Regions from separate parts of the Gottfriedia sp. S16(2024) genome, predicted to be linked through region 1. Evidence: predicted binding sites of a transcription regulator. Region 1 holds the regulator's gene; the other holds the start of a gene.
The links. Region 1 encodes CtsR, which represses protease genes until heat stress. Its sites were predicted from a motif close to ATGGTCAATAAAGGTCAAACA; they were not measured.
Positions count from the first base shown of each region.

Region 2: clpP (ATP-dependent Clp endopeptidase proteolytic subunit ClpP) is a predicted target of CtsR. The motif match lies at 1,951-1,971, and genes of this name have one in related genera.

Region 1 is NZ_JBFLUO010000001.1:1,135,420-1,138,845, reverse strand. Features, by position in the region: rRNA gene AB1282_RS05410 (23S ribosomal RNA) at 1-548, shown strand, start outside; rRNA gene rrf (5S ribosomal RNA) at 604-719, shown strand; gene AB1282_RS05400 (CtsR family transcriptional regulator) at 1,119-1,580, shown strand; gene AB1282_RS05395 (UvrB/UvrC motif-containing protein) at 1,600-2,148, shown strand; gene AB1282_RS05390 (protein arginine kinase) at 2,154-3,221, shown strand; gene clpC (ATP-dependent protease ATP-binding subunit ClpC) at 3,242-3,426, shown strand, end outside.
Region 2 is NZ_JBFLUO010000001.1:1,690,033-1,693,458, forward strand. Features, by position in the region: gene whiA (DNA-binding protein WhiA) at 1-941, shown strand, start outside; gene AB1282_RS07980 (HPr family phosphocarrier protein) at 962-1,219, shown strand; gene clpP (ATP-dependent Clp endopeptidase proteolytic subunit ClpP) at 1,305-1,898, opposite strand; tRNA gene AB1282_RS07990 (tRNA-Arg) at 2,761-2,833, shown strand; gene AB1282_RS07995 (KAP family P-loop NTPase fold protein) at 3,143-3,426, opposite strand, start outside.

The DNA.
Region 1 (3,426 bases):
GACCTACAAGTCGAGCAGGGACGAAAGTCGGGCTTAGTGATCCGGTGGTTCCGCATGGAAGGGCCATCGCTCAACGGATAAAAGCTACCCCGGGGATAACAGGCTTATCTCCCCCAAGAGTCCACATCGACGGGGAGGTTTGGCACCTCGATGTCGGCTCATCGCATCCTGGGGCTGTAGTCGGTCCCAAGGGTTGGGCTGTTCGCCCATTAAAGCGGTACGCGAGCTGGGTTCAGAACGTCGTGAGACAGTTCGGTCCCTATCCGTCGTGGGCGCAGGAAATTTGAGAGGAGCTGTCCTTAGTACGAGAGGACCGGGATGGACACACCGCTGGTGTACCAGTTGTTCTGCCAAGAGCATGGCTGGGTAGCTATGTGTGGAAGGGATAAGTGCTGAAAGCATCTAAGCATGAAGCCCCCCTCAAGATGAGATTTCCCATAGCGTTAAGCTAGTAAGACCCCTGAGAGACGATCAGGTTGATAGGTCAGAGGTGGAAGCGTGGTGACACGTGGAGCTGACTGATACTAATCGGTCGAGGACTTAACTAACTAGTTTGATAATGACATTATCTAGTTTTGAGGGTACGAAGTACAACTCTATAAATCAGGTGATTATGGCAAAGAGGTCACACCCGTTCCCATACCGAACACGGCAGTTAAGCTCTTTTGCGTCGATGGTAGTTGGGGGTTTCCCCCTGTGAGAGTAGAACGTCGCCTGGTAACCGAAAACATCAGCTTTTAGGCTGATGTTTTTTTTGTTATCTTAAAATGCTTAAAGGATCAAACGAAATAGTTCAAGTTAATAATTTTTTTAATAAAAGTATAAAGGAAAAAAAGCTTCTTAAAAGAATTGTATAACATATATATTTATATACTGATAAAGAAAAATCGCCAATTGACGAGCCTTTAGGCAAAGATAGCACTTATACTTAATACCCAAAACTGGAAAATATGTCAATTTTTCTCCTAGGCTACCAATTTATACTTTCTTAATGTACAAAAAAAGATTAAGAGCTGTATCGTTTGGAAAAAATGGTAAAGAGATAATAGTTGAAATTTTTCATGAAAGGAATATAATAATAGTCAAAGATAGTCAAAGTCAGTAAAGGTGGTAAATAGATGAAGAATATATCAGATATTATTGAACAATATCTAATGCACTACTTTGACATATCCGATAAAGATTATGTCGAGATAAAAAGAAGTGAAATAGCAAATAAATTTGATTGTGTACCTTCTCAAATAAATTATGTAATAAATACTAGATTTACACTAGAAAGAGGATATGTAGTAGAAAGTAAACGCGGCGGTGGAGGGTATATTCGAATTATTAAAGTGCAATTTCATGATAAAGCGAGCGTAATTGATCAAATATTAAGTAGCTTTACTAATAATATTGCACAGTCTAGCTCGGAGGACTATATTCGTCTACTACTTGAAAAGAGTGTAATTACAGGGCGAGAAGCAAAAATGATGTTAAGTGTATTAGATCGTTCAGTAATAATGGTTAATTTACCTTATCGAGACGAGTTAAGAGCAAGAATGTTCAAGGCAATGCTAAGAAGTTTAAAGTATAAATAGAATATGGAGGTTGCCCATTATGATTTGTCAAGAATGTCAAGAGCGTCCGGCAACATTACACTATTCTAAAATTATTAATGGTGAGAAAACAGATATTCACTTATGTGAGAAATGCGCAAATGAATCGAACAATAAATATATTTTTTCTGAAATAGGTGGTTATTCTGTAAATGATTTGTTAGCTGGATTGTTTAAAGGTAATACTGGTATTTATGAAATGAAGAAAAATAAATTTCATCAAGATTCCCATATTGAATGTCCTAGATGTAAGATGACTTTTCAAAAGTTTACTAAAATTGGTCGTTTAGGTTGTTCAACTTGTTATGAAACATTTATGGATCAGATGAAACCAATTGTTAAAAGAATTCATAGCGGTAATGTATCTCATACAGGGAAAATACCTCAAAAGATTAATGGTGAGATCTCCTTAAAAAGAAAGCTACAAGACTTGAAATCTCAAATGAAAAATTTTATTGAAAAGGAAGATTTTGAGCAAGCAATTAAAATTCGGGATGAAATTCGTGAAATTGAAAAAGATTTACAAGCCCTTCAAAAGGAGGTGGAGTAAGTTACATGTCTATTAATCGAATTATAAATGAAGCCATCAGTCCTTGGATGAAACAAGAAGGTCCGGACGATGATATCGTTTTAAGTAGTCGTATTAGGCTCGCTAGAAATTTTAGTGCATATTTGTATCCAACTTTACTTAGTCAAGACAAGGCTAAAGAAATTTGTCATTTAGTTAAACATTATTTTGAAGGTAGTACAGCTTTACCAAACGGACCTTTTGAATATATTGAAATTAATAAGTTAGAACCAGTAGAGAAAAGAGTATTAATTGAAAAACACTTAATAAGTCCTAATTTAGTTCAAGAGTCGGTACATGGTGCATGTATATTATCTCAGGACGAACAAATTAGCATTATGATTAATGAAGAAGACCATTTAAGAATTCAAGCTCTATTTCCAGGTTTACAACTTAGAGAGGCACTTACTCAAGCGAATCATATTGATAATTATATAGAGAGTCAGCTTGAATATGCTTTTGATGAAACAATTGGTTATTTAACCAGCTGTCCTACTAATGTTGGTACCGGATTAAGGGCCTCAGTGATGATGCATCTTCCAGCACTGGTCATCACGAAACAATTTGACCGCCTCATTCCTACTATTAATCAACTTGGTTTAGTAGTAAGAGGAATTTATGGCGAAGGTAGCGAAGCATTAGGTAATATCTTTCAGATTTCGAATCAAATAACACTAGGGAAATCGGAAGAAGAAATTATAGAAGATTTAACCACAATTGTACAACAACTGATCAAACACGAGAAATCAGCAAGGGATGCACTTGCAAGAACTTCTTTAATTCTTTTAGAAGATCGAGTTTTTCGTTCTCTAGGTACATTGAAATACGGAAGAATAATAGAAACAAAGGAAAGTGCTAAGTGTTTATCAGATGTACAATTAGGGATTGATTTAGGTTTAATTGATGGTTTATCTAAAAACTTTTTACATGAATTAATGATATTAACTCAACCAGGTATTTTACAACAGCATGTAGGTGATCAGCTTACTCCCGAAGAAAGGGATATTAAAAGAGCGTCACTAATACGCGAAAGATTATCTAACAAAAATAACTAATTATATGGGAGGAACCAATTATGATGTTTGGTCGATTTACAGAACGTGCTCAAAAAGTATTAGCTCTTTCTCAAGAAGAGGCAATCCGAATTGGACACTCAAATATAGGTACAGAACATATTTTACTAGGACTTGTTCGAGAGGGAGAAGGCATTGCTGCTAAGGCATTACTTGCACTTGGATTAAGCCCAGAGAAAGTTCAACA
Region 2 (3,426 bases), 550 kb from region 1:
CATCAGAAACGAAAAAAGAATTAACAACGATTGAGATCAAAGATTGTTGTTCAAAATCTGAGCTATCCTCTTTAATTCGAATGAATGGTTCATTATCAATTGCGAATCGCCAATTTATTGTAGATGTAGTTACTGAAAATGCAGCAATTGCTAGAAGAATATATGTATTAATTAAACGTGTTTATGATGTGGACGTTGAATTGCTCGTTCGTAAAAAAATGCGTCTTAAAAAGAACAATGTATATATTGTTCGAATAAAAGAAGAAGCGAAACATATTTTAAATGATCTTTATATAACTGGTGAAGGATTTACCTTTACAAATGAAATAGCGAAAGAGCTAATTGCGAAGAAATGTTGTAAACGCTCCTATTTAAGAGGTGCTTTTCTAGCTGGTGGTTCGGTAAATAATCCAGAGACATCTTCATATCATTTAGAAATTTTTTCACTATATAAAGAGCATACGGAAGAAATTTGTCGTCTAATGAATGAATTCGGATTAAATGCTAAAACACTGGAGAGACGTAAAGGTTATATTACGTACTTAAAGGAAGCAGAAAAAATTACTGAGTTTTTAAACGTTGTTGGTGCTCATTCAGCTTTATTAAGGTTTGAAGATATCCGCATTGTAAGAGATATGAGAAACAGTGTTAATCGTCTAGTGAATTGTGAAACTGCGAACTTAAATAAAACGATCAGTGCAGCCTTCAGGCAAATTGAAAATATACGTTATATCCAAAACTCTGTTGGTTTAGATATATTACCACCAAAGCTACGTGAAATTGCAGAACTTCGAGTAGCGTATGAGGATGTAACATTAAAAGAGTTAGGTGAAATGGTATCTAGCGGTGCAATTAGTAAATCAGGAATCAATCATCGACTACGTAAAATTGATGAAATAGCTGATAAATTAAGAGCGGGAGAATCAATAAAAATAAAATAAAAGTTAAGAGGGAAGAAAAAATGATTGAGAAAAAAGGGAGAGTACTATTAGAAACAGGAATACAGGCTCGTCCAGCAGCGCAATTTGTTCAAGTTGCTACGAGATTTCGTTCAGAAGTATTATTAGCTTACAAAGGTAAACAAGTAAACGTTAAGAGTATTATGGGTGTTATGAGTCTAGCTGTACCTCATGGAGAAGAAATAGTAATTACTATTTCTGGCGATGATGAAGTTGAAGCGATGGAAGCAGTAATGGACTTTATTGGGGAAGAAATTTAATGTAATTGGACATTCACAAGTTGGATGTCCAACTTTTTTTTCTAATAAAAAAACTAGCCGAAAAATTACGGCTAGTTTTTTATTATTATTTAATAGCTGCAGTATTAGAAATTACTTTATCAATTAATCCGTATTCTAATGCACGGTCTGCAGTCATAAAGTTATCACGCTCTGTATCACGCTCGATCGTATCTAATGGTTGACCAGTACGATCTGCAAGAATTTTGTTTAATTTATCACGTAAGAACAAGATTCGCTTAGCTGCAATTTCGATTTCGGTAGCTTGACCTTGAGCACCACCTAATGGTTGGTGAATCATAACTTCTGCATTTGGAAGAGCATATCTCTTACCTTTTTCCCCAGCAGATAATAAGAAAGCACCCATTGAAGCCGCCATACCAATACAAATTGTAGATACTTGAGGCTTAATGAAGTTCATCGTATCATAAATAGCCATACCAGCAGTAATACTTCCTCCTGGACTATTTATGTATAATGAAATATCCTTATCTGGATCTTCTGCTGCTAAAAATAAAAGTTGTGAAACGATTGAGTTAGCTACGTTATCATCGATTGCGCTACCTAACATGATGATGCGGTCTTTTAATAGACGAGAGTATATATCATACGCACGCTCACCACGACTTGTTTGTTCAATAACTGTAGGAATTAAATTCATTTTTTCTCCTCCTTGTTTAAAACAAATGAATGATTAATACAATAATACCTTTAAGGTCAGAAAAGGTCAAATAAAAGAGATGCTATATTTAATGTATTATTTTAACTAAAAAATATTGACCTTTTATAACATATCTATTTATCTAATACTTCAACATCATTAACGACTTTTCCTATTATTAAACGTAACTTTATGTAGTTTTTCTTTTGATTAGTTAAAAAACTAATAACTTAATGATTCGAGTATATTCTTGTTTGAAAACAGGGCCATGTTAAATTACTAAATTTTCGTAAAAGGAGTAGAGTGATGTTGATTTCCAACGAAAAAAGTTTACGATAAAAAGCTACTTTAATATCCTTTACTTAGCGTAAAATAATAGTATATTACTCAGTTTGTATTTCAATTAAGATCGAACATGAACTTATAAATTAATCATTTAAAATTATTTACCAAAAAATTCGCTCTAGATATTTTTAACTTCTGAAAAAACAATTACTATAGTTTTATTGATATATTAGAATTAGATATAAATTCATCGGTCCTCTTTATATAGAAGACGATGAGTTTAAACACATTTACAAGTCATCTATAGAGAATGAAAAAATCTATAAAATAAAATTTATAGAAGAAAATGCACACACACCATTCCAAGTGCATCTTCTTCTTTTTAGCACTCAAAAAGAAACCTAAATCATTGCGGTCAGAACATTCTAACGATATAATAAAATATAAGATTTTCTTATAAACTTACTAATAAGCTACATAGCGAAACATCAGCGCACCAATCGAGCCACTCTTTGCATAAACCTACTGAGATTGGGGCGACTATTACACTATACTTATTTTAAAATTTTATAATTATGCGTTCGTAGCTCAGTGGATAGAGCATCGGTTTCCGGTACCGTGTGTCGCAGGTTCGAATCCTGTCGAGCGCGCTAATACTCCGTAAATAGCGGTATATCAACGTTTGAAGAAGACTTAATGTCGTCAATTCAATGGGTTGATGTACTGCTATTTTTTTGATATCGATAAGTAATCGTGATCAGGGAGAGATATAGTAGAATGGGGGATTAGAAAAAAGAATTTAGGAAAATAGTTAAAGTGAAATATATTTAGAGGAAGAGGCAAAAATATTGTTGCAAATTAGAGAAGTATAGGGCTAGATGGCATTTTTATAAATGAAACAGTAGGAAAAATAATTTTCCTACTGTTCTAATCTAAAATTGAGCAAATAAATGATACTACTAGTATGTATGTTGATAATTAATAAACTGAATATTATTGAAAATACTGCATCCCTTTTGATAATCCCAAAGATTAATAAGATTGAAATGATTACCATGATATTCACTTTCACCAATTCGGACTATATATGATTCATGGGCCTTATTCCATTCATCAATATCATTTAAATTATGTAGATTCAACTGTAAAAACATCTGAATAGCGGTTTTATAAATTTCGTAACTTTGACTTAGTTTTTCATTAATGGAAAGTTTAGGTACTTTTACTATATCAAGTAGATTAT